Regions from separate parts of the Streptomyces tamarix genome, predicted to be linked through region 1. Evidence: riboswitches for the same ligand, from Rfam matches in the RefSeq annotation. Region 1 holds a riboswitch; each other region holds the start of a gene.
What was found. A riboswitch is a leader RNA that binds a small molecule or an ion and turns the genes downstream of it on or off. The one in region 1 is predicted to bind cobalamin.
Positions count from the first base shown of each region.

Region 1 (7,632 bases):
CCGGCGGGCGGCCCCGGCCCGGGCGGCCCCGGGCGGGGTGGGGCGACCCGCGCCTACAGCGTCGCCGCCAGGCGCGTGCCCTGGTCGATCGCCCGCTTCGCGTCCAGCTCCGCCGCCACGTCCGCGCCGCCGATCAGATGGGCCCGGACGCCGGCCGCCGCCAGCTCGTCGTACAGGTCGCGGCACGGCTCCTGGCCGGTGCACAGGACCACCGTGTCGACCGGCAGCGTACGGGCCTCGCCGTCGACCGTGATGTGCAGGCCCTCGTCGTCGATGCGTTCGTACGCCGCCCCGGCGACCATCGCCACGCCGCGGTGTTTCAGCTCCGTCCGGTGGATCCACCCGGTCGTCTTGCCCAGGCCGGCGCCCACCTTGGTCGTCTTGCGCTGGAGCAGCGTCACCCGGCGCGGCGGCCTCGGCCGCTGTGGGGCGCGCAGCCCGCCCCGCTCGCCGTACGACGTGTCGACGCCCCACTGGCGGAAGTACGTCTCCGGGTCGAGGCTCGCGCCCTCGCCGCCGTCCGTGAGGTACGCGGCGACGTCGAAGCCGATGCCGCCCGCGCCCAGGATCGCCACCCGCTCACCGACCGGCGCGCCGCCGCGCAGCACGTCCAGGTACCCGACGACGCTCGGGTGGTCGACGCCGTCGACGGCCGGGGTGCGCGGGGTGACACCGGTGGCGACGACCACCTCGTCGTAGCCGTCCAGCATGCCGGCCGAGACGCGCGTGCCGAGCCGCACGTCCACGCCGCGCAGCTCCAGTTGCGTGCGGAAGTAGCGGAGCGTCTCGCCGAACTCCTCCTTGCCCGGCACCCGCTTCGCCACGTTCAGCTGGCCGCCGACCTCCTCGGCGGCGTCGTAGAGCGTGACCTCGTGGCCCCGCTCGGCCGCCGTCACCGCGCAGGCGAGGCCGGCCGGCCCGGCGCCGACCACGGCGATCCGCTTGCGCAGCCGCGTGGGGGAGAGGACCAGCTCCGTCTCGTGGCAGGCCCGCGGGTTGACCAGGCAGGACGTGATCCTGCCGCTGAAGGTGTGGTCCAGGCACGCCTGGTTGCAGCCGATGCAGGTGTTGATGGTCTCCGGACGGCCCCCGCGCGCCTTCGCCACGAAGTCCGGGTCGGCGAGGAACGGCCGGGCCAGCGACACCATGTCGGCGCGTCCGTCCGCCAGGACCTCCTCGGCGACCTCGGGGGTGTTGACGCGGTTGCCGGTGACCAGCGGCACCGACACGGCGCCCATCAGCCGCTTCGTGACCCAGGTGTACGCGGCGCGGGGCACGGAGGTGGCGATGGTCGGGATCCGGGCCTCGTGCCAGCCGATGCCGGTGTTGATGATCGTCGCGCCGGCCGCCTCGATCTCCTTCGCCAGCGCGACCACCTCCTCCAGCGACGAGCCGCCGGGCACCAGGTCCAGCATGGAGAGCCGATAGATCAGGATGAAGTCCTCCCCGACCCGCTCGCGGGTGCGGCGGACGATCTCCAGCGGGAAGCGCGTCCGGTTCTCGTACGAGCCGCCCCACCGGTCGTCGCGGTGGTTGGTCGCGGCGGCGATGAACTCGTTGATCAGGTAGCCCTCGGAGCCCATGATCTCGACGCCGTCGTACCCGGCGGACTTCGCCAGCTCCGCCGTCCGCACGTAGTCCTCGACCGTCTGCTCGACCTCGGCGTCCGTCAGGGCGTGCGGGACGAACGGGCTGATCGGCGCCTGGAGGGCGCTCGGCGCGACCAGCCGGGGGTGGTACGCGTAGCGGCCGAAGTGGAGGATCTGCAGGGCGATCCGCCCGCCCGCCGCGTGCACCGCGTCCGTCACGACGCGGTGCTGCCCCGCCTCCTGCGCGGTGGTGAGCTTGGCGCCGCCGTCGTACGGCCGCCCCGCCTCGTTCGGGGCGATGCCGCCCGTCACGATGAGGGCCGCCCCGCCCCGGGCGCGGGCCGCGTAGAAGGCGGCCATCCGCTCGAAGCCGTTCTCCGCCTCCTCCAGGCCGACGTGCATGGAGCCCATCAGCACCCGGTTGGGCAGGGTGGTGAAGCCCAGGTCGAGCGGGCTCAGCAGGTGCGGGTACGGGGACGGGCTCGGGCTCGGGGTCGGGGTCATGCGGGGCGCCTCCTCGCGCGCGGTGTCATCGCCCCTGTTGTAGACGACCGCGCCCCCGTTGTGCAACAAGTTGCATAATCAGGAGGGCGTGAGCTGCGGCACCCCCGCCCCGCGGCCGGTCACCCCCGCCGGGCGGACCGCGCCCCCCACGCGTCCAGCTCCTCCGGCGTGCCCGGCACCGGCTCGTCGGCGCCCATCAGCCCCCGCGCCCGCAGCAGCCGCGCCACCGCCATCGCCCACGGCCGCCGCAGCCGCGCCGCGTCCAGCAGCTCCGCGTCCCCCAGCAGCTCCTCCACCGGCCCCGCGCGCAGCCCGCCCGGCGTGAGCACCGCCGCGTCGTCCGCCCACCGCAGCGCCAGGTCCACGTCGTGCGTGGCCATCACCACCGTCGTCCCCGACCCCCGCAACCCGTCCAGCGCCGCCAGCAGCCGCTCCTGCCCGTGCGGGTCGAGCCCCGCCGTCGGCTCGTCCAGGATCAGCACCCGGGGCCGCATCGCCACGGCGCCCGCGATGGCCGCCCGCTTCCGCTGCCCGTACGACAGCAGGTGCGTCGGCCGGTCCTCCAGGGCCGTGATGTCCAGCGCCTCCAGCGCCGCCCGCACCCGGGCCCGCACCTCGCCCTCCGGCAGCCCCAGGTTCATCGGCCCGAACGACACGTCCTGCCCCACCGACGCCGCGAACAACTGGTCGTCCGGGTCCTGCACCACCAGTTGCACCGTCGTGCGCAGCCTGGTGAGGCCCTTCCGGTCGTACGCCACGTCCTCACCGGCGACCCGCAGGCGTCCGCTTCGGCACCGCAGCCCGCCGCTGAGCAGCCGCAGCAGCGTCGTCTTGCCGCTTCCGTTGCGGCCCAGCACGGCCAGCGACCGCCCCTCCGGCACGGCGAAGTCGATCCCGGACAGCACGGCGGGACCGTCCTCGTAGGCGAACCCCGCCCCGACCAGCTCGACCACGGCGGGTCCCGGCATCACAGCCACCTCTCCAGTACCAGGGTGAGGGCGACCACCGCCGCCAGCAGCGCCGCCGTCGCGGCGAGGAAACGCCGGTCCACCCGCGCGTCGGGCACCAGCACCCGCAGCGTGCCGTCGTAACCGCGCCCCGCGAGCCCCGTCTGCAACCGCGCCGCCCGGTCGAAGGCCCGCACGAACGCCGTCGCGGCCAGCCCCGCCACCGACCGCCACGCCGCCGCGCGGCCCGCCAGCCCGAGCCGCGCCGCCTGCGCCTGCCGGATCCGCGCCACCGCGTCCAGCAGCAGGAAGCCGATCCGGTACATCACCAGCGCGACGTCCACCACCGGCGCCGGCACCCCGGCCCGCACGAGCCGGGGCAGCACGTCCGACACGGGCGTGGTGAACGCGAACAGCAGCAGCCCCAGCGACGCCGCCGACGTGCGCAGCAACACCTGGCCGGCGTGCACCGGGCCTCCCGGCGCCAGCGCCACGAACCCGGCCGGACCGCCGACCTGGAACAGCAGCGGCACGGCGCCCGTCACGCAGAACCCGAGCGGCAGCCGCCACGCCCGCCACAGCCGGCGCGGCGCCACCCCGGCCGGGCCCAGCAGCACCGCCACCGCCACCGCCATGACCAAGGCCGCGCCCGGCCACGGCGGCAGGGACACCGCGCACCCCGTCAACCCGAAGCCCAGCACGGCCTTCTCGGCCGGATGGCGGCGGCGCCAGCGACTGCCGTGCGCCACCACGTCGATGGGCAGCACCCGCGCTACTCCCCGGACGCCGCGGGCCCGTCGGCCCGGGCGCCGGCCGCGGCACCGCCCCCGCCCCCGGCACCGGCGGAGGCACCGGCCCGGGCCCGCTCCGCGCCCTGCCGCCGGCCGCGCCGCAGCCCGAAGTAGTACGCCAGCACCCCCGCACCGAGCGCCGCCTGCAGGGAGAACAGCGCCGACTCGACCTCCCCGGACGGCGGTTCGTACAGCGGGGTGAACCACGGCTCGTAGTCCGGGGCGTTCTCCGTGATCGCCGTCTCCGCCTGCGCGTCGGCGCCCGCGAACGGCTCCTCCTCGCCCTCGCCGAGACCCAGCGCCAGCGGCAGCACCGCCAGCGCCGCGACCACCAGCAGGATCAGGGCGTTGATCCTCGCGTCACGGCTCATCGGACCGTCGTCCCCTTCGTCGCGCCCGCCGCCGGGAGCACCCCGAGCCGCGCCAACTCGCCCTTGCTGGACTGCCGCAGCAGCCGCATCACCAGGACCGTCAACAGGCCCTCGCTGACCGCGAGCGGCACCTGCGTCACCGCGAAGATCCCCCCGAACTTCGCGAGCGCCCCCGCGAAGCCGCTGCCCGGGTCGGGGAACGCCAGCGCCAGCTGCACGCTCGTCACGCAGTACGTGGACAGGTCCGCGACGAACGCGCCGGAGAACACGGCTCCCATCAGCGGCACACCGGACCGGCGCAGCAGCCGGTACGTCCCGTACCCGGCCCACGGGCCGACGACCGCCATGGAGAAGGCGTTCGCGCCGAGCGTCGTGAGCCCGCCGTGCGCCAGCAGCAGCGCCTGGAACAGCAGGGTGATCGTGCCGAGCACCGCCATGACCGGCGGCCGGAACAGGATGGCGCCCAGCCCCGTACCGGTGGGGTGGGAGCAGCTGCCCGTCACGGACGGGATCTTCAACGCGGACAGGACGAACGTGAACGCCCCCGCCGCGCCGAGCAGCAGCGTCGAATCGGGGTTGGCCCTGACCTCCCGGGTCAGGGCCCGGACACCGTGGACGACGAACGGGGCGGCCGCCACCGTCCAGGCGACCGCGTGCTCCCGGGGCAGGAACCCCTCGGCTATGTGCATGTGGGAAGACCCTCTCCAGCACCTCGTGGATGGACAACGCGCCTTGGCCGGTCTCCTGGCTGACGGGTCGTACCGCCTCGGCTCCGCCTTCCCGGACGCCGCGGTCTCCCGCGGCGGTCCAGTGGCTTCCCCGCCTTCGCGGGGGGTGGAGCCGGACTTCCCGATCACAGTGGCGAGGGCCGCACCGGTTTCACACCGGTTTCCCGTACACCAAGGCCCTGCGACAGTAGTGCGTTGTCCTGCCCCCTCACAACCGCGTCCCGGTCACGCCTTGCGGTACTGGTACGCCTCTGAGGCCGCGGCCTCCACCGCTTCGAGTCCGCCGCCCGCCGCCGCGGTGACCACGGCCGCGACCGCGCCCTCCACGAGCGGCGCGTCCACCAGTCGCGTCCCCTCCGGCAGCTCGTCGCCCTCGGCGAGCAGCGCCTTCACCGTCAGGACGGCGCTGCCCAGGTCCACGAGCACCGCCACGCCGGCGCCCCGGTCCACCTCGTGCGCCGCCCGGGCGATCAGCTCCGCGTCGGTGCCGAGCCCGCCGTCCGGACCGCCGCCCGCCGCCGCCACCGGCACCCCGGCCGCCCCACCGGCCAGGCCGCGCGCCAACTCCACGACGGCCGCGGCGACCTGGGCGCTGTGCGAGACGAGGACGATCCCGACCGGCCCGCCCGCTTTCGCCGTGCCCGCCCCGGTCACGCGGCCACCTCCTCGAGCGCCGCGAACAGCAGTGCCGACGAGGTGGCACCCGGGTCCTGGTGACCGACCGACCGCTCCCCGAGGTAGCTGGCCCGCCCCTTGCGGGCGAGCATCGGCACGGTCGCCGCCGCGCCCTCGGCGGCGGCCCGCGCGGCCACCGCGAAGTCGCCGCCCCGCCCGAGCGCGTCGACACCGGGCTCCAGCGCGTCCAGCATCGTCTTGTCCCCGGCCGCCGCCCCGCCGAGCTGAGCCACCGCCGCGACGCCCGCGCCGAGCGCCTCGGCGAGGGCCTGCGGCGTCACCTCGGCGGCGTCGCCCAGCGCCTTGCCCGCGCGGCGCAGCAGCGTCCCGTACAGCGGGCCGGACGCCCCGCCGACCGTCGAGACCAGCCGCCGCCCCGCGACCAGCAGCACCGCGCCCGGCGTGGGCTGCGGCTCCGCCTCCAGCGCCGCCGTCACCGCCGCGAAGCCGCGCCGCATGTTCGCCCCGTGATCGGCGTCGCCGATCGTGGAGTCCAGGTCGGTGAGGCGGTCGGCCTCCCGGTCCACGGCCGCCGCGGCGGCGGCCATCCACCGCTGGAAGAACCCGGCGTCCAACACGGCGCTCACCGCCCCCACCGCAGCGCCGGAGTCTGCACGGGCGCGTCCCACAGCCGCAGCAGCTCCTCGTCGGCCTGACACACCGTCACCGATGCGCCCGCCATGTCCAACGACGTCACGTAGTTCCCGATGAGCGTCCGCGCCACGGGCACCCCGCGCTCCCCGAGGACCCGGTGCACCTCGGCCCCGAAGCCGTACAGCTCCAGCAGCGGAGTCCCGCCCATCCCGTTGACCAGCAGTATCACCGGCCCGGACGGGTCCAGGTCGTCGAGTACGGCGTCCACGGCGGCGTCGGCGATCTCCCGCGCCGTCATCATCGGCCGCCGCTCCCGCCCCGGCTCGCCGTGGATGCCGACGCCCCACTCCAGTTCGCCGGGCGGCAGGTCGAACGTGGGGCCGCCCTTCGCGGGCGTACTGCACGCGCTCAGCGCCACCGCGAAGCTCCGCGACGCGGCGTTCACCCGCCGGGCGACCGCCTCGACCCGCTCCAGCGGCGCGCCCTCGTCGGCCGCCGCCCCCGCGATCTTCTCCACGAACAGCGTCGCCCCGGTCCCGCGCCGCCCGGCCGTGTGCAGGCCGTCCGGCACGGCCACGTCGTCGTCGACGAGGACCTTGGCGACCTGGACGCCCTCGTCCTCGGCGAGTTCCGCCGCCATGTCGAAGTTCAGTACGTCACCGGTGTAGTTCTTCACGACGAACAGCACCCCCGCGCCGCTGTCCACCGCGGCCGCGGCCCGCACCATCTGGTCCGGGACGGGCGAGGTGAAGACCTCTCCCGGACAGGCCGCGGAGAGCATCCCGGGCCCCACGAACCCGGCGTGCAACGGCTCGTGCCCCGACCCGCCCCCCGAGACGAGCGCCACCTTCCCGGCCACGGGCGCGTCCCGCCGCACCACGATCCGGTTCTCGACGTCCACGGTGAGCTCCGGATGCGCGGCCGCGAACCCCCGCAGGGCGTCGGCGACCACGGTCTCGGGCACATTGATCAGCATTTTCAACGGTGCCTCCCGGCAAGGTTGTCTCGTAGGGGAGCGGGCGTGTCCTCACAGCCCGGGGGCTGCTCCGCGAGAGGCGGGTCCTGGCGGTCCACGGCCCTCGGGGGCGGGTCCCCGGCGGGGCTGGTCCGACTCTATGCCGAGTCGCCTGACATGGCATCAAGTAAAGGGGCGGGAGCGCCGGTCCGTTCGAAGCACCGCGTCGAGCGGGGGCGCACCGTACGAAGGGTCCTTCCGGTCACGGACCCGCCGGGCGGCCGCAAGGCGGCCGTCCGTCCCGCACGCCCTCCTCGGGGCGCGTGGAGGCGGGCACGCCCACGGGAGGTGAGCCCCCGGTGGCGCGACGGGCCGGCCGCCGGACGCGGGGAGGCCCGGCAACGGCCGGGGGCGGCCGGGCGGTTCGGGCGCGGCGGGACGGACGCGGTGGCACCGGAGGACCGCCGCTCGGGGACGA
Region 1 covers NZ_JAWCTQ010000017.1:815-8,446, forward strand. Annotated here, with positions in the region: gene RND61_RS15620 (NADPH-dependent 2,4-dienoyl-CoA reductase) at 54-2,093, opposite strand; gene RND61_RS15625 (energy-coupling factor ABC transporter ATP-binding protein) at 2,213-3,061, opposite strand; gene cbiQ (cobalt ECF transporter T component CbiQ) at 3,061-3,807, opposite strand; gene RND61_RS15635 (energy-coupling factor ABC transporter substrate-binding protein) at 3,813-4,202, opposite strand; gene RND61_RS15640 (energy-coupling factor ABC transporter permease) at 4,199-4,891, opposite strand; cobalamin riboswitch at 4,920-5,121, opposite strand; gene RND61_RS15645 (PTS sugar transporter subunit IIA domain-containing protein) at 5,156-5,584, opposite strand; gene dhaL (dihydroxyacetone kinase subunit DhaL) at 5,581-6,183, opposite strand; gene dhaK (dihydroxyacetone kinase subunit DhaK) at 6,189-7,181, opposite strand.

Region 2 (7,632 bases), on a different contig from region 1:
GCGGGCGCTCCCGTAGCACCCGGCCGGCGGGGGCCGCCGAGCCGGCCGGGCGGCGACGGCGCAGGGGCGGTCGCGAGATCTCGCAGTACGATGCCAGGCCAGGCGACGTGATCTTCGCCTACTACACCTCGTCCAAGAGGTGGAACCACGCGGGTGTGGTCACCGTCAACAAGAGAGGGAACATCAGCATCACGCAACACGGAGCGGTCCACCACACGACACTGAACCAGTGGTTCTACAGGAACTCGAAGCTGAGCGCCATCAGCATCATCCGTCCCGGGAGCCGGAGTTGAGGCGCGTCGGCAAGTCGGTCTGCACGGCCGCAGCGCTCGTGTTGCTTCTCGGGGGCTGTGACTCCTTCTCCACCGACGAGACTCCCGAACGCGTCAAGAACGGTACTTCCCAGCTTGACCTGACCGTCACCGGACGCCCCACGCCCGGCAGTCTCTCCCTCACCGAGCACGTCCTGGCCCGTCTCAGGGCGCGCGATGCCGCCGGCTTGGCCGAGTTCGCCAGGAAGGACGGCGAGACGGAGAACGACGCGAAGCGCTGGGTGGCTCGCTGGGGGGACGCCGCCCAGCGCCCGGCCACGGCGGACTTCAGCCTCGGGGAGAAAGACGCCTCCGTCGACGTCCGCTTCACCGGAGAGCCCTCCACGTTGTCGCTTCTGTTGATGCCGGAGGACGAGGGCAACGCCTACGACGACAGGTACGTGGTCGTTCTCCGCGAGGACCGGTGACGTGATGGTCAAGCGCCCCGAGCGGCATCGCCCGGTCGGCCTCCACGTGCCCGGCCGTCGCTGAGTCCGCCAGCCGTCCCACGGCGACAGCGCAGGTCCTGTGCCCCCGGTCGGTCCCACCGGCCGGGGGCACAGGCGCACCAGAGCCGTGTCCCGGCGCACGCGCCCGGCGGCCCCGGCCACCACGGTCCCGCCGGCCACGAGACCGCCCTGGCGGTCCGGCCACCGCACCGGCGGTGCCCACCAGGCGGAACGCATCCCTCCCGGCATCCGGAGCGCCCCGCCCCGTCCCCTGCGGATGATCAGCGCTCCCGGTGCCTGCGACAATCGGGGCGCACCACCGGGTGGGGCTCGGAGCATGGGGGGATTTCCGTGACGCGAGACGAGTTGCTGAGCGCGCTGTCGGCGCTTCGGCGGGCCCAGATGGGCGGCCGGCGGGCGCCGCACAAGCCCCTGCTCGTGCTGTGGCTGCTGGGGAGGTTCGCCACGTCCGGCAGCACTGCCGTCGCGTACGACGAGGCGGAGGAGCCGGTCAGCCGGCTGATCAACGACTTCGGGCCCGCCGTGACCAGCCCCGCGCGGGCGCGGGAGCGGGCGGCGATGCCGTTCGTACACCTGGAGCGGGAGCTGTGGGAGCTGCGGGACCGGGACGGCAACGCGATCGGCCCGGACGCGCCGGAGCGGGGCGGTGCGCTGCGGGCCCGGGGGGCGCACGGCCGCCTCCGCCCCGACGTCGAGGCGCTGTTGGCCGACCCGGGCACGCTGACCGCGGCCGTACGCCTCCTGCTGGAGCAGCACTTCACCCCCGCGCTGGAGGCGCCCGTCTGCGACGCCGTCGGGCTCGACCTCGCCGTCGACCTCGGCGACGCCGCGTACGCCCCCGCCGGACGGAAGCGACGCCGGCGCCGGGCCGGTTTCGCCGAGGAGGTACTGCACGCCTACGCGTACGCCTGCGCCTTCTGCGGGTTCGACGGCGCCCTCGGCCGCAACCCCGTCGGCCTGGAGGCGGCGCACGTGCGCTGGCACAGCCAGGACGGCCCGGACGAGGCGAACAACGGCCTGGCCCTGTGCTCCCTGCACCACGCCCTCTTCGACCTCGGCGCCCTCGGGCTCCTGCCCGACCTCCGCATTCAGGTCTCCGAGCTGTACGTCGCCCGTGGCGCGGCCGGCCGCGCCGTCGACGAGCTCCACGGCCGTCCCGTCGCGGCGCCCCGCCCCGGACGCCCCACCGTCGACCCGCGGTTCGTCCTCTGGCACGGCCAGCAGGTCTTCAAGCGCCCCGGGGCCCAGGCCGCGTAGCCCTCGGCGGACACGTCGGCGCGGGGGCGGTCGTGTTCGTCGTCCGAGGTGCTGTTCCCCGGCGCCACGGCCTGCCGTTCGAGGCCCGGACGTCCTCGGGACCTCCGACCGCCGCGCCCTGCCGTTCGAGTCCGGGATCCCGCAACGTCACCGACCACCGCGCCCCCCTGGACCGCGGTGTGCCCAAGAGGCCGGAGACGAGGGCGGCCCCGCGCGGACGTCTCGTCCGCCGGGGGCACCGGGCCTGAGCGCCCGCGGACCTCTCGGCACGCCGTCGGGGCACCGGGCCGGGCCCTCCACGGTCCTCTCCGGCACACCCGCCGCGGGGCGATGGCGGTCGCCGCCCTCGTGCCCGGCGCCGCCCGCGCCGACGCGGCCGCACCGCTACGAGTCGTGAGTCCGTCCGGGCCCCGAGGAGCTCCACGGAGCGGCGCGCCCGCGCCGCGCAGGACACGGCCACCGGGGCCGGGGGCGCCGGGGCCGCCCTCCCCCGACACCCGGACGCCGGCGCCGACGGTAACCGGACGTGCGACGTCGGGAAACCGCCGGCGCTGTTCCAGGTCGCCACCGCGCGCGTGTGGGGGTGGCCCGGCTCCAGCCCGTCGATGTGCGCCGAGTCGGCCCTGGCCCCTGTCCCTTCGACGAACGCGCCGGGAGTGTCCTCGTCCCGGGTGACGACCTCGTGGCGTTCGATCGTCTCGGTGGGCTTGTCGGTCGGCGGTGTCCACGAGACGTCGACGCCGTGGCCCTGGTGACGATGACGGTCGGCGCCGGGGCGGTCCGTGCGGCGTGGCGGAGGGCGCGGGGCGTGCGCGCGGGCCCGCGCCCCCTTTGACCCGGGCTGGACGGACCGTAGTATCACCTGGTCATCGCCGCGACGGGAAACAGGAAGCCGGTGCGAATCCGGCACGGTCCCGCCACTGTGACCGGGGAGTACACCCTTCGACACGCCACTGCGCGCCGCGCGGGAAGGCCAAGGGAAGGAGCGTCGATCCGGGAGTCAGGACACTGGCCTGTCGCGGGCCCGTTCCGAGGAGCGCGGACTCCCCAGGAGGCTTCACGTGTACGACGGCACGTCCCGTCCCCCGCTGTTCACCCCTGCCCGCCGACGCCGCGCCCTGCGGGTGGCGGCCGCGGCCATGGCCCTGTCGGCGGCCCTGCTCGCCGCCGGCTGCGGATCGTCGCACGACACCGCCCGGGACCCGAGGGTCACGGCCCCGTCGGCCGACGGCTTTCCCGTCACCGTCGACAACTGCGGCGTGAGGACGACGTACGAGGAGCCGCCCTCCCGCGTCGTCACCATCCACCAGCACCCGGCGGAACTCATGCTCGCCCTCGGCCTGGGGGACCGCATGGTCGGCACCGCCTTTCCCGACTCCGCCGTCCTGCCCGAACTGCGGAAGGACTACGAGTCGATTCCACAACTGGCGGAGAAGGAACCGTCGTTCGAGACGGTCCTGGAGGCCGAGCCAGACCTCGTCTACGGCGGCTACGGCAGCGCCTTCGCCGGGAACGAGGGCCGCTCCCGCGAGGCGTTCACCGACGCGGGCATCGACACCCACCTCAACCGCGAGTACTGCGGCGAGAAGCGGGTCACGATGGACGACACCTACGACGAGATCCGCACCGTCGGCACGATCTTCGGCGTGCCCGACCAGGCGGACGAGTTGGTCTCCGACCTCCGGGCGCGGGTCGCCAGGGCCGCGAAGGCCGTCGAGGGCCAGCCCGCGGTGCCCGTCTTCGTGTACGACAGCGGCGACAAGGCCCCGTTCACCGCGGGTGGCAGGAGCCTGGGCACCGAAGTGATCCGGCTGGCCGGCGGCACGAACGTCTTCGCCGACCTCGACGACGTCTTCGGCGACGTCTCCTGGGAGCAGGTCGTCGAGCGCAAGCCGGAGGTCATCGCGATCTACGACTACGCCGGTGCCGGGAGTGTCGAGCGGAAGAAGGAGTTCCTGCTGTCGCAGCCCGCTCTGAAGGACGTGCCCGCCATCAGGAACAAGCGGTTCGTCGTCCTGCCGCTGACCGCCACCCTGGTCGGCGTGCGCTCCGCGTACGCGGTGGAGGACCTGGCCCGCGGCATCCACCCCGAGAGCTTCGCGTGACGGCCCCGGTCACCGGCACCGGCACCGGGCGGGTCGCGCGGCGGCGGCAGGGCGGCGGGCGGGCGGGCCGGGCCGGCCTCGCCGTCACCCTCGCCGCCTTGGCCGTCCTGCTGGTGCTCTCCGCCACGGCGGGCCTGGCCATCGGCTCGGTGCGGGTGCCGCCCGGCCAGGTGTGGGGCATCGTGACCCACGCGCTGGGCGCCGGTTGGTCGACCCCGGACTGGTCCGGGGCACGGGAGACGATCGTGCTGGACGTACGGGCGCCGCGGGTGCTGCTCGGCGCGGTGGCCGGCGCCGGGCTCGCCGTGGTGGGCACCGCCTTGCAGGCTCTGATCCGCAACCCGCTCGCGGAGCCCTACCTGCTCGGCGTCTCCTCCGGGGCGTCCCTGGGCGCCGTCGTGGTGATCGTGTTCGGGGTGACCCTGCTCGGTCCGGTGTCGCTGTCGGCCGCCGCGTTCGCGGGCGCGCTGGGCGCGCTGCTGCTCGTCTACGCCACCGCCCGCACCGGCGGCCGGATCACCTCCACGCGGCTGGTCCTGTCCGGGGTGGCCATCGCCGCGGTGCTCACCGCCGTACTGGACCTGCTGCTGCTCACCACCGACCGGGGCAACGAGGCCCGCGCGGTCCTCGCCTGGACCCTCGGCGGCCTCGGCGGCGTCACCTGGGACACCCTGTGGCTGCCCGGCGCCGCCCTCCTCCTGGGCACCGGCACCCTCATGGCGCAGGCCCGCAACCTGAACTTGCTGCTCGCCGGTGAGGAGGCCGCCACCACGATGGGACTGGACGTGGCCCGCTTCCGCGCCCGCATGTTCGTCCTGCTCTCCCTCGTCACCGGCACCCTCGTCGCGGCATGCGGACCGATCGGATTCGTCGGCCTGATGCTGCCGCACGCCGTCCGACTCGTCGTCGGCGGCGACCACCGCCGCGTCCTGCCGACGGCCGCGCTCGGCGGCGCGGTCTTCCTCATCTGGGCCGACATCACCGCACGCGTCGTCGCCGCCCCGATGGAGATACCCGTCGGCGTGCTCACGGCCCTGTGCGGCGGGCCGTTCTTCCTGTGGCTGATGCGCCGCGACGCCCGGCGGGCCACCGACCGGGGAGGGGCATGACCGCCACCGAACTCGTCATCGACGGCGTCACCCTCACCGCCGGCACGCACCGCCTGGTCCAGGACGTCTCCCTGACGGCCCGCCCCGGCGAGGTCATCGGCCTGGTCGGACCGAACGGCAGCGGCAAGTCCAGCCTCCTGCGCGCCGTCTACCGCGTCCTGCGCCCCACGGCCGGCCGGGTCAGCGTCGACGGCGCCGACGCCTGGTCGCTGCCCGTACGGCAACTCGCCCGGACGGTGGCGGCGGTGGTGCAGGAGGCGGGCGTCGACTTCGACCTCACGGTGCGTGAGGTCGTCGCGATGGGCCGCACCCCGCACAAGCGGCTGCTCGACGGGGACACCCCCCGGGACGCCGATCTGATCCGGTCGGCGCTCGCCGCGGTGGACGCCACCGACCTGGCCCACCGCCCCTTCGACCGGCTCTCCGGCGGCGAACGCCAACGCGTGCTCATCGCCCGCGCCCTCGCCCAGCAACCGTCCCTCCTCGTCCTGGACGAACCCACCAACCACCTCGACATCCGCCACCAGCTCGACGTCCTCGGCACCCTGCGGCGGCTGCCCGCGACGGTCCTGGTCGCCCTGCACGACCTCAACCTCGCCGCGTACTACTGCGACCGCCTCTACGTCCTGCGCGACGGCGAGGTCACCGCCTCCGGCCCGCCCGCCGACGTCCTCACCCCCCGGCTCCTCGCCGAGGTCTACGGCGTGACGGGCGAGGTCGCCATCCACCCCCGCACGGGCGCGCCCCAGGTGACCTTCCTCCCCGGAGCACCGCTCCCGACCGCCCAGGCCGAGGCGGATCCCTCCGTCCCGTGATCGTCGGTGCCGCGGCGACGGCCGACGGGTCAAAGACCCCTCACGGCGGGCTCCGGGATCACCGCGCACGGCTCGCTCCGGCCGCGCCGCGGTGCCGTGCCGGTGGCCCCGGTGCGCCGGGTGCCGGTGGGCTGAAGACCGGCGGCGTTCGCACCGCCTACTGGGACTGTCGCGCCGGGGGTTGCCGCGTGGACGGGCCCGGGACGGTACGCATAGCCCTGGACGGTGATCTCCGTGTCCCGCGCGTCGGGCACGCCGAGGAGGGAACAACCGGCCAGCAGCGCGGTCACGCGGCCGAGTGCGAGGGCGGCACGGGTTCGCGCGCGTCCACCACACCGCCTACTCCGACGACGGGGGCTTCAAGGCCGGCATGACGCTGCTGACGGCCGACCGTCCGCCGACCGCCGTCATGACCGGCGCGGACCTCGCCGCACTGGGCGTCTACCGCGCCGCCCACGAACTCGGCCTGCGGATCCCGGACGACCTGTCGCTCGTCGGCTACGACAACACCGCCCTCGCCGCCCTGGCGCCCGTCCAGTTGACCAGCGTGGACCAGGCGGGGCACACCATGGGGTCCGCCGCCACCCGGATGCTCGTCGAACGCGTGGAAGGCCGAAGGGACAGGGCCGTGCAGACCACGATGACCCCGCGACTGGTGGTGCGCGCCACCACCGCGGCACCGCGGGGGCGTTAGGCCGTGGACCGGCGGGCGGCGGCCGCGTCCGCGGCACACCGTGACCGTGGTCCCGAAGGGCGGGCAAAGACGACCGGGCGTCCCGTCCTCCAGGCCCTGTACGAAGCCGGTCTGCGCGTCCCGGAGGACATCGCGGTGGTCGGCTACGACGACATCGAGTTCGCCGCGTCCGCCGTCGTCCCGCTCACCTCGGTACGGCGGCCGGCCGTCGCCGTGGGGCGGCAGGCCGGCCGCCTGTTCATCGAGGACACGGCTGGCGGCCCCGCACGAACACGCCCATGTCGTGCTACGGCCGGAACTGGTCGTGCGCCGGTCCGCCACGGCGGTTCCGGCGCGGTGACCCCGGCCTGCCGCGGCAGGCCGGACCGCGCCCGCCGCAGCCGGCGGGCGGGGCGGCGGGGGCGGGCACGACGGCGCTCCGGAACGGGGAACGGGAGGTCGGTACCGGAGGGCAAGGGCGCCCGGCCGACGACGGACGCGGGTGCGGGGGCACCCGACGCACCACGATCATGCCCTCCGCCGACCGCTCTGCCCACCCCCGGCACGATCCGCGTTCTGGATGGCTTCGATCCATCCGGTGGATGGCCCGTGGCGGGACGCGCCCGCCCCGGGCCGGTTCACTCCCCGGGCGCGTCGGCCATCCGCCTGCCGACGCGGGCGACCGTCTCCCGCAGCCAGATGTGGGCCGCGTCGTGGGTGTGCACGGGGTGCCACCACAGGGCCTCCCGCAGCGGGACCGCCTCGTACGGCGGCTCCATCACGCGCACGGCGGTGAGGGGTGCGAGGATCCGGGCGAGGCGGGCCTGGACCAGGGCGATGCGCCGGGTGCCGGCCACCAGCAGCGGCATGATCTGGAAGCTGTCCACGGACA
Region 2 covers NZ_JAWCTQ010000024.1:86,152-93,783, forward strand. Annotated here, with positions in the region: gene RND61_RS19555 (hypothetical protein) at 230-739, shown strand; gene RND61_RS19560 (phosphorothioated DNA-binding restriction endonuclease) at 1,112-2,038, shown strand; cobalamin riboswitch at 2,890-3,069, shown strand; gene RND61_RS19565 (ABC transporter substrate-binding protein) at 3,100-4,143, shown strand; gene RND61_RS19570 (FecCD family ABC transporter permease) at 4,140-5,252, shown strand; gene RND61_RS19575 (ABC transporter ATP-binding protein) at 5,249-6,067, shown strand; gene RND61_RS19580 (substrate-binding domain-containing protein) at 6,366-6,761, shown strand; partial or broken gene RND61_RS19585 (substrate-binding domain-containing protein) at 6,846-7,101, shown strand; gene RND61_RS19590 (LysR family transcriptional regulator) at 7,379-7,632, opposite strand, start outside.
Region 2: it holds a riboswitch for cobalamin, as region 1 does, so the genes downstream of both, RND61_RS19565 (ABC transporter substrate-binding protein) here and RND61_RS15640 (energy-coupling factor ABC transporter permease) in region 1, are expected to answer to the same signal.

Region 3 (7,632 bases), on a different contig from region 1:
GGTCATCGACGCCACTCACCCTTTCGCCGGGACGATCAGTTTCAACGCGGCGCGGGCCGCCGTCACGTCCCATGTTCCCCTGCTCGCTCTGCGGCGCCCCGGGTGGACCCCCGTGGAGGGCGACGACTGGCATCCGGTGGCGTCCCTGGAGGAGGCGGCGCGCACCGTGGGGCGGCTGGGGCGCAGGGTGTTCCTGACGACGGGGCGCATGGGCCTGGCGGCGTTCGCGGACGTGCCCGGCGTGTGGTTCCTCGTCCGCTCGGTGGACCCGCCGGAACCGCCGTACCCGGAGCGGATGGAGGTCCTGCTCGACCGGGGCCCCTTCACGCCGGCCGGCGAGCGAGAGGTCCTGCGGACGTACGGGATCGACGTGCTGGTCACCAAGGACAGCGGCGGCGCGGCCACGGCCCCGAAGCTGGCCGCCGCCCGCGAGGCCGGTGTGCCGGTGGTGATCGTCCGTCGGCCGCCCGTCCCGGACGGCGTCCCGGTGGCGGCGACGGTCGGGGAGGCCGCCGCCTGGGTGGCCGCCCGGGCCCGCTGAACACCGGCGCGACCGTAACGCGGCCCGACGCGACCGTTACGCGGTCCGGTACGCCCGGTCACGCGGCCCGGCGCGACCGCCGCGCGGGAGACGTCCGCGCGGCGGCCGGGGCGGGACCGTGGCCGGCGGGCGGCGCCTACTCGGCGCCGTCCGAGGGCGTTTCGGGGTAACGCCGCGGTGTCCACGCCACCGTGTGCCCGTCGCCGCGCCGTACCGCCCGCGTCTGGGAGGAGCCGATCAGCAGCAGCGTCCGCATGTCGACCTCGGCCGGGTCCAGGTCGGTGAGCGGCACCACCCGGACGGACTCCTCCGGGCCGCCCACGTCCCGCGCCACGACGACCGGGGTGTCGGGGGCGCGCAGTCCGAGCAGCAGCTCGCGGGCCTTGCCGACCTGCCAGGTGCGGCTCCGCGACCCCGGGTTGTAGAGCGCCAGCACCAGGTCGGCGGCGGCTGCCGCGCGCAGGCGCTCCGCGATGACCTCCCACGGCTTGAGCCGGTCCGACAGGGAGATCGTGGCGTAGTCGTGGCCCAGCGGTGCGCCCGCCTTCGCCGCGGCCGCGTTCGCCGCGGTCACGCCCGGCAGTACGCGCACCGGCACGTCCGCGTACTCCTCCTGCGACGCGGCCTCCAGGACCGCCGTCGCCATGGCGAAGACCCCCGGGTCGCCGCCCGACACCACCGCCACGCGCCGCCCGCGCCGCGCCAGGTCCAGGGCGAACTCGGCCCGCTCCGACTCCACCTTGTTGTCGGAGCCGTGCCGCCGCTGGCCCGGCCGCATCGGCACCCGGTCCAGGTACGTCGTGTAACCGACCAGGTCGGTCGCCGACGAGAGCGCGCCGCGGGTCTCCGGCGTCAGCCACTGCGGGCCCGCCGGGCCGGTGCCGACGACCACCACCTCGCCCCGCTCGGGCACGGCCGGGCCCGTGTCGACGCGGGACGGCAGCACCGCCACCGAGAAGTACGGCACCGTGTCCGGGTCCACGTCCGCGAACGCCGCCGTGCGCCGGCCCTCCATCGTGGCGCGCTCCACGTAGTGGGCGTCCGCCAGCCGGTCCGTGCGCTCCAGGGCGCGGCGCACCGCCGGGAACGTCCGGCCCAGCTTCATCACCACCGCCGAGTCGGTCGCCGCGAGGCGGGCCGTCAGCTCGTCCTCCGGCAGCGTGCCGGGGATGATCGTCAAGACCTCCTCGGCCTCCACCAGCGGCTTGCCGATGGTCGCCGCGGCGGCGCTGACGGAGGTGACGCCGGGGACGACCTCCGTCTCGTAGCGGTGTGCGAGGCGCTTGTGCATGTGCTGGTACGAGCCGTAGAACAGCGGGTCGCCCTCGGCGAGCACCGCCACCGTCCGGCCCGCGTCGAGGTGGGCGGCGAGCCGTGCCGACGCCTCCTCGTAGAAGTCGTTCAGCGCGCCCCGGTAGCCGCCGGGGTGGTCCGTCGTCTCCACCGTGAGCGGGTACATCAGCCGCTCCTCGACGTGGTCCTCGCGGATGTGCTTCGCCGCGATGGACCGGGCGATGGACCGGCCGTGCCGGGCGCAGTGGTACGCGACGACGTCCGCCTCCGCGATGGCCTCCACCGCGCGCAGGGTCATCAGCGACGGGTCGCCGGGGCCGAGGCCGACGCCGTACAGCTTGCCCGCGCCCGCGCCGGTCTCCGTGCCCGTGCCGGTCTCCGTGTCCGCGCCGGTGACTGTTTCACGTGAAACGTGCGTGCTCATTCCGCCTCGCTCGCGATCGCGTTGACCGCCGCGGCCGCCATGGCGCTGCCTCCGCGCCTGCCCCGTACGACGATGTGGTCCAGGTCCGAGGCGGCCAGCGCGTCCTTGGACTCGGCCGCACCGATGAAGCCGACCGGTATGCCGAGCACCGCCGCCGGGCGGGGGGCGCCGTCCCGGACCATCTCCAGCAGCCGGAACAGGGCGGTGGGCGCGTTGCCGATCGCCACGACCGAGCCCTCCAGGCGGTCGCGCCACAGCTCCAGGGCGGCCGCGCTGCGGGTCGTGCCCAGCTCGGCGGCGAGATCGGGCACGGACGGGTCGGAGAGGGTGCAGACCACCTCGTTGTCGGCGGGGAGCCGCTTGCGGGTGACGCCGCTCGCGACCATCTGCGCGTCACACAGGATCGGCGCGCCGGAGCGGAGCGCGGCGCGGGCGCGGGAGACGACCTCCGGCGTGTAGGCGAGGTCGCGGACGAGATCGACCATGCCGCAGGCGTGGATCATCCGCACGGCGACCTGGCTGACGTCGGCGGGCAGCCCCGCGAGATCCGCCTCGGCGCGGATCGTGGCAAAGGACTGGCGGTAGATCTCCGCGCCGTCCTTCTCGTAGTCGAACACTGTGCTCCCGCTCATCTCTGTGCCTGTGCGTCGTCGTTGTCTCGTCGTGCCGTCCGTACGGTGATGCCGTACGTGCCGTCGCCGGTGGCCAGTACGTCCACCCAGTCGCCCTGCGGGTGGCCGCAGCGGCGGTCGCAGCCGGACCAGTGCACGGGCAGCCCCCGGACCGCCGCGTCGTCCAGCGGCCGGGCGTCCGCCCGTACGTCGGCCAGGGCCTTGCCGCAGCCGGGCCGCCCCGTGCAGGCGCTCACCGTCAGCCAGGGCGACCCGGGGCGGGTGAGGAACCCGGCCCGGTCCAGCGCCGCGAGCCGCTCCTTCGCCGCCGCGCGGCCGGGCAGGCCCGCCACGACGAACCCGCGCCACGGCGTCACCCGCACCTCGCCCCCGGGCCCCGGCGCCAGGGCCCGGAACTGCTCGGCGGTGATCCGGCCCAGGGGCGCCACGACCGACACGGCACGGTCACCGACCACACCCGGCTCCGGCGGCGCCGCCACCGGCACCGCACCCGGCGAGGCGGCGGAGGTGGCCACCCCCGCACCCGCCAGACACTCCGTCACGGCCGCCTCCAGGGGCCGGTCGTCCGGCAGTTCGGCCACCCGCCAGGCACCCGTGCCGGCCTCCCGGGCAACGGCCAGGAACGCCTCGGCCGCCGCCAGCGCGGCCGACGGTGCGTCGCCTGCGGCCACCCGCCAGGACAGGCCCCCGATCCGTACCAGAGCGCACCCGCCCGGCTCTGCGAGCAACGTCACATCACCGCCCAGCCCGGCCACGTCCCCGCGCCCGTCGTCCACGGCGAACAGGAAGCGTCCCGACAGGGCGGTCGTCCACGTCCGCGCGCACAGCAGCGCGTCCAGCTCCCGCGCCCACGCCTGGGCGTCCCCGTGGGACCGTCCGTCCAGTCCGCAGAGGGGCGACACCACCATGTTCCGCACGCGTTCGTGCGCCGCCGAGGGCAGCAGTCCGGCCTCGCCGAGCAGCTCCGCGAGGGCGAGCCCGCAGTCGTCGGGCAGGCCGCGCAGGTCGAGGTTGCCGCGCGAGGTGACACCGAGCCGGCCGTCGCCCAGCCGCTCCGCGGCCCCGGCCAGCACGGCCACCTGGTGGGCCGTCAGGACGCCGGTGGGCAGCCGCAGCCGGGCGAGTCCGCCGTCGTCCGCCCGGTGCAGCCGCAGCGCGCCGGGGCACGCGTCGGCACGGTCGCGGACACGGTCCCGTATGTGGGATTCGCCCCCGTTCCGGGGCTTTGATGGGCTGGGCGGCATGGCGGCGAGCATACGCGCAGCCTCTACTATGCAGACGGCACAGGGTCCCAGGACCCTAGGGAGGAAGCACGGTGCGAATCCGGCGCGGTCCCGCCACTGTGAGCAGGGCCCCCGGGTCCCGCGAGTCAGGAACTCCCGCCACCCACGACCACCCGGGGCGAGGACACCCCGAGGAAGGCCCGGCACGCCGTGATCCTGCTGCTGTCGCACTCCGACACCGACCTGCTGAGCGCCCGCGCGGCCGGAGGCCCGGTCGAGTACCGGTTCGCCAACCCCGCACGCCTCCCCATCGACGAGCTGCCCGGCCTCCTCGACGGCGCCGACCTCGTCGTCGTACGCCTCCTCGGCGGACTGCGCGCCTGGGAGGAGGGCATCGACCTGCTCCGCGCCCAGGACCGCCCCGTCGTCTTCCTCACCGGCGAACAGGCGCCCGACGCACAGCTCATGGAGGCGTCCACCGTCCCCATCGGCGTCGCCACCGAGGCCCACGCCTACCTCGCCCACGGCGGCCCGGACAACCTGGAGCAGCTCGCCCGGTTCCTGTCCGACACGGTCCTCCTCACCGGCCACGGCTTCGACCCGCCGGCCGCCGCCCCCACCTGGGGCTCCCTGGAGCGCACCCCCCGCACCACCGACGGCCCGACCGTCGCCGTGCTCTACTACCGCGCCCACCACATGAGCGGCAACACCGCCTTCGTCGGCGCCCTGTGCGAAGCCATCGAGGACGCCGGCGGACGCGCCCTCCCCCTGTACGTCGCCTCCCTGCGCGCCCCCGAGCCCGAGCTGCTCGACCGGCTGCGCGGCGCCGACGCCGTCGTCACCACCGTCCTCGCCGCCGGCGGCACCAAGCCCGCCGAGGCCCAGGCCGGCGGGGACGAGGAGGCGTGGGACGCGGGCGCGCTCGCCTCCCTCGACGTGCCCGTCCTCCAGGCGCTGTGCCTCACCGGTTCGCGCGCCGACTGGGAGGGGAACGACGAGGGCCTGTCCCCGCTCGACGCGGCCAGCCAGGTCGCCGTACCCGAGTTCGACGGGCGGCTCATCACCGTCCCGTTCTCCTTCAAGGAGATCGACGAGGACGGCCTGCCCGCGTACGTTCCCGACGCCGAGCGCGCGGCCCGCGTCGCCGGGATCGCCGTCCGCCACGCCCGGCTCCGGCACATCCCCAACGCCGAGAAGCGCCTGGCGCTGGTCCTCTCCGCGTACCCGACGAAGCACTCCCGCATCGGCAACGCCGTCGGCCTCGACACGCCCGCCTCCGCCGTCGCCCTGCTGCGCCGGCTGCGCGAGGAGGGGTACGACTTCGGCGACGAGGACGTGCCGGGCCTCGCGTCCGGCGACGGCGACGAGCTGATCTACGCCCTCATCGAGGCGGGCGGTCACGACCAGGACTGGCTCACCGAGGAGCAACTGGCCCGCAACCCGGTCCGCATCCCGGCCGCCGACTACCGGCGCTGGTTCGCGACGCTGCCGGAGGAGCTGCGCTCGGCCGTCGAGGAGCACTGGGGCCCGCCGCCCGGCGAGATGTTCCTCGACCGGTCCCGCAACCCCGAGGGCGACATCGTCCTCGCCGCGCTGCGCCGGGGGAACCTGCTCGTCCTCATCCAGCCGCCGCGCGGCTTCGGCGAGAACCCGATCGCGATCTACCACGACCCGGACCTGCCGCCGTCCCACCACTACCTGGCCGCCTACCGGTGGATCGCCACACCCGCGTCCGACGGCGGTTTCGGCGCGGACGCCATGGTCCACCTCGGCAAGCACGGCAACCTGGAGTGGCTGCCCGGCAAGAACGCCGGCCTGTCCGCCGCGTGCGGCCCCGACGCGGCCCTCGGCGACCTGCCGCTGATCTACCCGTTCCTCGTCAACGACCCCGGCGAGGGCACCCAGGCCAAGCGCCGCGCCCACGCCACGCTCGTCGACCACCTCGTACCGCCGATGGCCCGCGCCGACTCCTACGGCGACATCGCGCGGCTGGAGCAACTGCTCGACGAGTACGCGCAGATCTCCTCCATGGACCCGGCGAAGCTCCCCGCGATCCGCGCGCAGATCTGGACCCTCATCCAGGCCGCCCGCCTCGACCACGACCTCGGCCTGGAGGACCGGCCCGACGACGACGGGTTCGACGACTTCCTCCTGCACGTCGACGGCTGGCTGTGCGAGGTGAAGGACGCCCAGATCCGCGACGGCCTGCACGTCCTCGGCACCGCCCCGACCGGACCCGAGCGGGTCAACCTGGTCCTGTCCATCCTCCGCGCCCGCCAGATCTGGGGCGGTACGCAGGCGCTGCCCGGGTTGCGCGAGGCGCTCGGCCTGGACGAGTCCGCCGCGACCCGCACCACCGCCGACGAGGCGGAGGCGAAGGCCCGCGCCCTCGTCGAGGCCATGGAGGAGGCCGACTGGGACCCGGCCGCGGTCGCGTCCGTGGCGGAGGGCCACGGCGAACAGGTCGCCGCCGTCCTCGACTTCGCCGCCCGCCAGGTCGTGCCGCGCCTCGCCGCGACGACCGCCGAGCTCGACCACGCGGTGCACGCCCTCAACGGCGGTTTCGTGCCGGCCGGCCCGTCCGGCTCCCCGCTGCGCGGCCTGGTCAACGTCCTGCCGACCGGCCGGAACTTCTACTCCGTCGACCCGAAGGCCGTCCCGTCGCGCCTCGCCTGGGAGACCGGGCAGGCCCTCGCCGACTCCCTCCTGGAGCGGTACCGCGCCGACAACGGCGACTGGCCCACCTCGGTCGGCCTGTCCCTGTGGGGCACCAGCGCGATGCGCACCAGCGGCGACGACGTCGCGGAGGCGCTGGCGCTGCTGGGCGTCCGCCCCGTCTGGGACGACGCCTCGCGCCGCGTCACCGGCCTGGAGCCCATCCCGCTCGCCGAGCTGGGCCGCCCCCGCATCGACGTGACGCTGCGCATCTCCGGTTTCTTCCGCGACGCGTTCCCGCACACGGTCGGGCTGCTGGACGACGCGGTGCGGCTCGTCGCCTCCCTGGACGAACCGGCCGCGGAGAACCACGTCCGCGCCCACGCCCAGGCCGACCTGGCCGTCCACGGCGACGAGCGGCGCGCCACGACCCGCATCTTCGGCTCCCGCCCCGGTACGTACGGCGCGGGCATCCTCCAACTGATCGACTCCCGCGACTGGCGCACCGACGCGGACCTCGCCGAGGTGTACACGGTGTGGGGCGGCTTCGCGTACGGCCGCGGCCTGGACGGGCGGCCCGCGCGCGAGGAGATGGAGACGGCGTACCGGCGGATCGCCGTGGCCGCGAAGAACACGGACACCCGCGAGCACGACATCGCGGACTCCGACGACTACTTCCAGTACCACGGCGGCATGGTCGCCACCGTCCGCGCCCTGCGCGGCACGGCGCCCGAGGCGTACATCGGCGACTCGACCCGCCCCGAGACGGTGCGGACGCGGACGCTGGTCGAGGAGACGTCCCGCGTGTTCCGCGCGCGCGTCGTCAACCCCCGCTGGATCGAGGCGATGCGCCGCCACGGCTAC
Region 3 covers NZ_JAWCTQ010000010.1:156,778-164,409, reverse strand. Annotated here, with positions in the region: gene RND61_RS11230 (cobalt-precorrin-6A reductase) at 1-541, shown strand, start outside; gene cobJ (precorrin-3B C(17)-methyltransferase) at 678-2,132, opposite strand; gene RND61_RS11220 (precorrin-8X methylmutase) at 2,255-2,890, opposite strand; gene RND61_RS11215 (cobalamin biosynthesis protein CobG) at 2,887-4,134, opposite strand; cobalamin riboswitch at 4,157-4,287, shown strand; gene cobN (cobaltochelatase subunit CobN) at 4,324-7,632, shown strand, end outside.
Region 3: it holds a riboswitch for cobalamin, as region 1 does, so the genes downstream of both, cobN (cobaltochelatase subunit CobN) here and RND61_RS15640 (energy-coupling factor ABC transporter permease) in region 1, are expected to answer to the same signal.

Region 4 (7,632 bases), on a different contig from region 1:
GAAATCGAAGGTCCTAAAAGCCCCGAACCTCCGATGTAAGGGCCGGTAGGCGCGCGGAACACCGGCGGAGAACCGGCTTCCGGCAGCGGGCGGCCACCCGGCGCGCCAGAACGTTCCTCGCTGATCAGGCGGCTTCGCGGTGCGACGGGCGGGCCCGGCGCCGACCCCGGGAGGGGCGGCGGGGGCACGCGCGGCGGTTCCGCTTCCGGGTGGGGAGCCGGGTGCGCCCCGGCCGCGGGATGTGGCTGAAGAAGGCCGGTGGCGCCGAGGGCACGCGAACCTCCTACCGGCGCGCCGCCGGCCCCGGACACCCGTGCGCGGCGGAGCGGGCCCGCGCGCTCCTCGGGCGACTCGTTCCGGCCTCTTCGTCAACTCCCTTGCATCCTTGGCTAGTTAGCGGCTTGTGGGGTGCCCGTGGTCCGATGTTTGCATGGGGCACGTGACCCGAATCGTCTGGGACTTCGACGACGTCGATGCCGCCGCCACCCCGCAAGCCCACCTGGACTACCTGGAGAGGACCGAGGCGTTCCCGCCCATGGCCGCCGTCCGCGAGCACACCTACGCCGCGCTGCCTCCGGGCAGGGGCGTGGACGTGGGCTGCGGCCGGGGCCGCGCCGTGGCCGACCTGACCGCGCTGGGCCGCCCCGCCGTGGGCGCGGACCGCAGCGACGCGATGGTGCGCTCCGCCCGGGAACGCTTCCCGGCCTGCGAGTACACCACCGCGGACGCGACCGCCCTGCCGTTCGAGGACGAGAGCCTCGACTGGTACCGGTCGGAGCGCACGTACCTGCACATCGCCGATCCGCTGCGGGCCCTCGCGGAGGCCCGCCGCGTCCTGCGGCCGGGCGGCACCGCGGTCGTCGCCGACCAGGACTTCGACTCCACGGTGATGGCCTCCTCCGACCCGGCGCTGACCCGCGCGGTCGTCGCCGCGCTCACCGACTCGATGGCCAACGGCCACGCGGGGACCCGTATGCCCGCCCTCTTCGCGGAGGCGGGCTTCACCGACGTCACCGTGCAGGCCCTGCCCCTCGCGTTCTCCTCCCTGGCCCCGGTCGCGCCCCTGCTGATCGAACCCGCCGGGGCCGCCGCCGTCGCGGCCGGCGCCGTCTCCGAAGACGAGGTCCGCGCCTGGCGGAGGGGCCTGGAGCGGCTGGACCGGCAGGGGACGTTCGTCGTGGCGATGACCATGTTCGTCACCACCGGACGCCGTCCCTGACCGGCCCCGCCCGTCCCGTACGCGGGTGACGCCCCGCCCGGTCACCGCGTCCCGCGGGGAGCGCCGCCGGGCGGGGCGGGCGCGGTGAGGTCCGCGGCGGTGTGCCCCGCCGCGGTCACCGGCCCGGCGGGCCGGCCGGCGTCGGACGCGCGGGCCGGCAGTCCGCGTCCGCCGGAGGAGCCGGCGCGCGCCGCCGGCGCCGGCCCGAGCATGAGGCCGCCGCCCATGGCCAGGACGGCCGCGACGTGCCGCTCGCCGATCCGCGTGGGGGTGCCTGTCACGTGAGGTGCTCCTCTCTGGTCGCCGGCGCCGCCGTGGTGCGGCGCGGCTGGTCAGTCGGTGAGGTTCCCAGCCCCGGTGCGCCGTCGCACGGAATTCCCCCCGGCTGTCGCCCGGTTGGCGTACACGGCGCCTCCCGCCGGGGCCCTCGTCGTCGCGCGCGCCGGCCGGTGACCCCGCGCGGACCGGGCCGGTCGGGCGGTGAAGGCCGCCCCGGCCCCCGCCGTCCGGCGCGTCCGGGCGGTGCCCGGCCCGCCCGGCGCCCGGCCCGCCCGGCGGGTACGCGCCGCCCGCCGCGCCCCCGTACGGGGCTGCGGTGTTCGGCCGTTGCCGTTGCCGTCGCCGTGCCCGCGCCCGTGTGCGTCCGCGCGGGCCCGTGGACGGGGGCCGGTCAGCCGTTGGCGAGGGCCTGGACGCGGTCGTAGGCGCCGTTGAACCGGTTGTGGTCGCCGACGATCGGGCCCGAGGAGGTGTACTGCCACATCGTGTGGTACGCCCAACCGGCGGGGAGTTCGCCCACGGTGGTGTTGTAGCGGGCGATCCACAGCGGATGGGCCGAGGCGAAGCCGCCGTAGTCGCCGGTGCACTGCCTCCACCAGCTCGTCGCCGTGTAGATCACCGCGTCGCGGCCGGTGCGGTACTTGTAGCGGGCGAGGAAGTCGCGGATCCAACTGACCATGCCGGCCTGGGTCTTGCCGTAGCAGGCCGCGCCGTAGGGGTTCCACTCGATGTCGAGCGCGCCCGGCAGGGTCTTCCCGTCGCGGGACCAGCCGCCGCCGTTGTCGACGAAGTAGTCGGCCTGGGCGGCGCCGCCGGCCGTGTCGGGGGTCGCGAAGTGGTACGCGCCCCGGATCATGCCGATGCCGTACGAGCCGTTGTACTGCTGCGGGAAGTACGGGTTCTTGTAGTACGTCCCCTCGGTGGCCTTCACGTAGGCCCACCGCACCCCGCTCGTCCAGAGGGCGGACCAGTCGACGTTGCCCTGGTGGCTGGAGACGTCCACGCCCTCCGTCTGGGTGGCGTAGGGGCCTGCGGGGACGCCGCCGACGCCGTCGTGGGCGGCGACGCCCGTCCCCATGCGGGCGCTGCCCCGGGGCGGCTTGCCGGGGCCGTCGGCGGCGCTCGCCGCTCCCGGGAGGGCCAGGAGGAGGGCCAGGACGGCGAGCAGGGCCGTGGCCATGGCGGTTCGGGTCGTTCCGGATCTGTGCACGGGCATGGCGTGCCTCCGAAAACCTGGTGTGAACATGACAGGTTACGCTTCACGCTACGCACGTAGAACGCGCCGCGGAAGGGCGAACGGAACCGCCGTTGGTCTACGCCACCGAAACCGGTGCCGAACTGCGGCGACGGCGGGGGTTTTCAGAGCCGGCCCCGCCCCGGCGCGGGCGCGTCCCCGCGGCCCGGCGGCCCCGCCCCCCGGACTCGACCCCCACCGGGCTGTGCTACGTTGCCGGGGCCAGTCGCACTCCGTACGCACGCGTACGACGAGTCAGGGAATCCGGTGCGAATCCGGAACTGACGCGCAGCGGTGAGGGTGACGGGCGGGGCAACCGATGCCACTGGGCCGCGCACCGGCCCGGGAAGGCGCCCCGTCCGGATGATCCCGAGTCCGAAGACCTGCTGGCGCACCGTACGGACGGGCCCCGCGCATGGGCCCTCGACACCGAGGACGGCTCCGTGCCCTTTCCGCGTCCAGCGCGCCTGCCCGCCGCCGCCCTGTGCGGCACCCTCCTCCTGACCGGCTGCGGCGGCGCCCCCTCCGACGGCTCCTCCCCGCCCCGGGACGACGCCGCGACCCGCGTGATCGAGAACTGCGGGCGCCGGGTCGAGATCACCGGGGACGGCCCGCGCCGCGCCGTCTCCCTCGACCAGGGCGCCACCGAGATCCTCCTCGCCCTCGGCCTCGCCGACCGCATGGCCGGCACGGCCACCTGGACCGACCCGGTCATGAAGGGGCTGGAGAAGGAGAACGCCCGCGTCGAGCGCCTCGCCGAGAACCAGCCGTCGTTCGAGAAGGTCCTCGACGCCGAACCCGACTTCGTCGCCGCCTCGTTCGCCTCCACCCTAGGCAAGGGCGGGGTCGCCACCCGCGACCGGTTCGAGCGGCTCGGCGTACCGACGTACCTCTCCCCGTCCGACTGCGAGGGCAAGGACAACAGCGGCGACGGCGACGGCGTCCGCACCCGGCCCCTCACCATGGCCGCCGTCCACGGCGAAGTGCGGGACCTGGCCCGCGTCTTCGGCGTGGAGGAGCGCGGCGACGCCCTCGTCCGGAGCCTCACCTCCCGCGTCGCCGAGGCGAAGAAGGGCCTCGACGCGTCGGACGTCACCCTCATGTACTGGTTCTCCGACGCCGAGTCCCCGTACCTGGCGGGCTGCTGCGGCGCGCCCGGCGTCATCACCCGCGAGCTCGGCGCGAAGAACGCCTTCGACGACACCACCGAGGAATGGCCCCAGGTCACCTGGGAGACGGTCGCCGACCGCAACCCCGACGTGCTCGTGATCGGCGACCTCACCCGCAGGTCGCAGACGGCGGAGAGCGCCGCCAAGAAGATCGAGTTCCTGGAGTCCCACCCCGTGACCCGGAACATGGACGCCGTGCGCCGCAAGCGGTACGTCCTGCTCAGCGGCCAGGCCATGAACCCGACCATCCGGACCGTCGAAGGCGTCGAACAGGTCGCCGCCGCCCTCCGCCGGTTCGGCCTCGCCCGGTGACCGCCGCCCTGCTGCGCACGGCGGCGGGGCTCGCGGCACTCGCCGTGTCCGTCGCCCTCGCCATCACCATCGGGCCCGCCGACATCGGCGTCACCGACGTGTGGTCCACCGTCGCCGCCCACCTCGGCGGCGCCCCGTCCGGCCTCACCGCGATCCGCGACGGCATCGTGTGGGAGCTGCGGCTGCCCCGGACCCTGCTCGCCGCCGTGTGCGGCGCCGGCCTCGCCGTGTGCGGGGCCGTCCTGCAGTCCCTGCTCCGCAACCCGCTCGCCGACCCCTTCGTCCTCGGTGTCTCCTCCGGGGCCTCCACCGGGGCGGTCCTCGTCGTCGTCCTCGGCGTCGGCGGGGGCGCGCTGTCGGTGTCCGCCGGGGCGTTCGCCGGAGCCGTCTGCTCGTTCGCGCTGATGATGCTGCTGAGCCACGTCCTCGGCGGCACCACCGACCGGGTCGTCCTCTCCGGCGTCGCCGCGATGCAGCTGTTCTCCGCCCTCACCTCCTTCGTCGTCGTCACCTCCGCCGACGCCGAGACGACCCGCGGGGTGCTGTTCTGGCTGCTCGGCTCCCTCGGCGGCGCCGGCTGGACCGACGTCGCGCTGTGCGCCGCCGCCCTCGCGGCCGTCCTCGCCGTCTGCCTGGCGTACGGCAGGACCCTCGACGCGTTCGCCTTCGGCCAGGACGCGGCGGCCGCCCTCGGCGTCCACGTCGCCCGCACCCGCGTCGTCCTGCTCTGCGCCACCGCCCTGCTCACGGCCGTACTCGTCAGCTCCGCCGGCGCCATCGGCTTCGTCGGCCTCGTCCTGCCGCACGCCGCCAAGGCCCTCGTCGGGCCCGGCCACACCCGGCTGCTGCCCGCCACCGCCCTCGGCGGGGCCGTGTTCCTCGTCTGGGTCGACACCCTGGCCCGCACCCTCCTCGAACCGCAGGAGGTCCCCGTCGGCGTCATGACCTCCCTGCTCGGCGTGCCGGCCTTCGTCCTCGTGCTGTACCGGACCAGGAAGGCCACCCGATGACCCTCGCCGCCGACCGCGTCACCCGCACCGCCGACGGGAAGGCCATCCTCGACGGCGTCACCCTCACGCCCCGCCCCGGCGGCGTCACCGGACTCCTCGGCCCCAACGGCTCCGGCAAGTCCACCCTGCTCCGCCTCCTCGCCGGTGTCCTCGCCCCCGCCTCCGGCGTCATCACCCTCGACGGCCGCCCCCTGCCCGACCTGCGGCGCAGGGACGTAGCCCGCCGCGTCGCCGTCGTCGAGCAGCAGGCCGACACCCTCGTCGAGCTGACCGTCGCCGACGTCGTACGCCTCGGCCGCGTCCCGCACCGCCGCGCCTGGAACCCGCCGTCCCCCGCCGACGAGCGGGCCGTACGCGACGCGCTCGCCCGCACCGGGCTCGCCGACCGCGCCGGACAGTCCTGGCACACCCTCTCCGGCGGCGAACGCCAGCGCGTCCAGATCGCCCGCGCCCTCGCCCAGGAGCCGCGCGAACTCCTCCTCGACGAACCGACCAACCACCTCGACATCCAGCACCAGCACGACCTGCTGGACCTCGTCGCCGCCCTCCCCGTCACCACCGTCGTCGCCCTGCACGACCTCAACCTGGCCGCCCTGTACTGCGACCACGTCGTCGTCCTCGCCCACGGCCGCGTCGCCGCCGCGGGAACCCCGCGCGACGTCCTCACCGAAGACCTCGTCGCCGACGTCTACGGCGTCCGCGCCGAGGTCACCACCCCGGACGGCGGCGACCGCCCCCACATCCGCGTCATCGGCACCCTCGCCCGCCACCGCCGCACCGCACCGGATTGTCCGGAAAGGCGGTTGCGTACCGCCGGTACGGGGCAGGACCTTTGACGCCCGTGTGACCGCCCGCGCGGGGGCGCGGGCCGGGGGAGGGGTACGCGCGTGACAACGGGGGAAACACAGGCCAGGATTCCGGCCTATCCGGGGGTCGAACGGTTCGTCGACGCCTTCGACAAGCTCGTGGTGCGACCGCGCCGAGGTCGCGGCCGCGTCCCGGTGGTGCTGCTGAGCGAACCGGGCGACGGACGGGCCGGCTGCCGCATCGTCGCCGGGCTGCGGTCCCGGCTCACCGGCCGCCACGGCCGGCTCGCGCCGCACGCCTACCTCACGGAGGCCGTCGGGGACCCGGCCGTCGCACCGCTGGAGCTGTACGAGCAGATCGCCTACCAGCTCGACGAGTCCATGCCGCACGGCAGCGGCCGGCTCCGCCTGCCCGCGTACCGGCTGCTGCGCGCCGTCGTCACCGCGCCCGCCGCCGGCGGCCTGATGGAGCGCCGCCCCAAGGAGCTGCGGGACCACTGCTACGCCCAGCACCGGGAGGTCTCCGGGCTCGCCCGCGGCCTGTGGTGGCTCGGCGGACGCGACCAGGCCAACGGCGGCACGCTCCTCGAACTGCTGTGGAACTTCGTCGCCGGCCCGCTCTTCCAGCGGCTGCCCCGCGCCCTGTACGGCCGCCGCGCCAGCCGGCGCATGCTGGGCCGGGCCCGCTCCGGCACCCGCCGCTGGTACGCGGAGTGGGTCCGCCAGCAACAGGGCACCCCGCCCACCGACTTCTTCCGCTCGGCGCTGGACCTCGTCGGCGGCGGGCCGGGCGGCGACCCCGAGCAGCTCGACCGCATCCTCGTCCACGCGCTCCTCGCCGACCTGGAGGCCGCGAGCCGCAAGCGCTGGTACGACCCGTGGCGCCGGCGCCGCGTCAGCCGCTTCGTCCTGCTGGTGGAGGAGGCCGGCCCCGCCGAGTCCCGAATCCAGCGGTTCCTGCGCGAACTGCGCTCCGCCATGGAGGACCTGAGGTGCACGTCGGTGGTGGCGGTGGCGGGCGGGGTGCGTACGCTCGCCAGCCGCATCCCCGACATCGAGGCCCCCGGGCTGGCCGCCGCGGGCGCGGAGCTGCACCGCATCGCCCAGCACGGCATCCCGCCGGGCCGCCCCTCCGGCATGGTCGTCCCCGTGTCCGAGGGCCCGGAGGACGACCAGGCAGCGACGTACTGGCTCGGCCGCTGGCCCACGCTCGCGCCGCCCGCGCACCGCTGGGGCCCGGGCGCCGAGATCGCCGCGGCCGCCGGTGCCGCGCTGCTCGCCCTGGTGGTGGTGGCGGGCCTGGTGGCGGGCGTGCCGTTCGGTCACAGTGGTCCGGACCCGTGTCTCGGCTCCACGTTCCTCGGCACCGACGGGCAGTGCGTCGGCGTCGCCGAGGGCGCGGCGTCGTTCGGGACGGTCGACGGGGAGCGGGCCGTACGGGACGTGCTCGAGCGCATCGAGCGGCAGAACGAGGCCGTGGAGCGGGAACTCGCCGGCCGCGCCCCCGACCGCAACCGGCCCGGGGCCCGCACCGTCGTCTACTTCGGGCCGCTCAGCGGCGGCAGGGACGCCGAGGACCCGGTGCGCGGCGGCACGCTCGCCG
Region 4 covers NZ_JAWCTQ010000036.1:12,462-20,093, forward strand. Annotated here, with positions in the region: gene RND61_RS24015 (methyltransferase domain-containing protein) at 440-1,219, shown strand; gene RND61_RS24020 (hypothetical protein) at 1,261-1,500, opposite strand; gene RND61_RS24025 (lysozyme) at 1,890-2,714, opposite strand; cobalamin riboswitch at 2,939-3,137, shown strand; gene RND61_RS24030 (ABC transporter substrate-binding protein) at 3,176-4,213, shown strand; gene RND61_RS24035 (FecCD family ABC transporter permease) at 4,210-5,223, shown strand; gene RND61_RS24040 (ABC transporter ATP-binding protein) at 5,220-6,059, shown strand; gene RND61_RS24045 (ABC transporter substrate-binding protein) at 6,111-7,632, shown strand, end outside.
Region 4: it holds a riboswitch for cobalamin, as region 1 does, so the genes downstream of both, RND61_RS24030 (ABC transporter substrate-binding protein) here and RND61_RS15640 (energy-coupling factor ABC transporter permease) in region 1, are expected to answer to the same signal.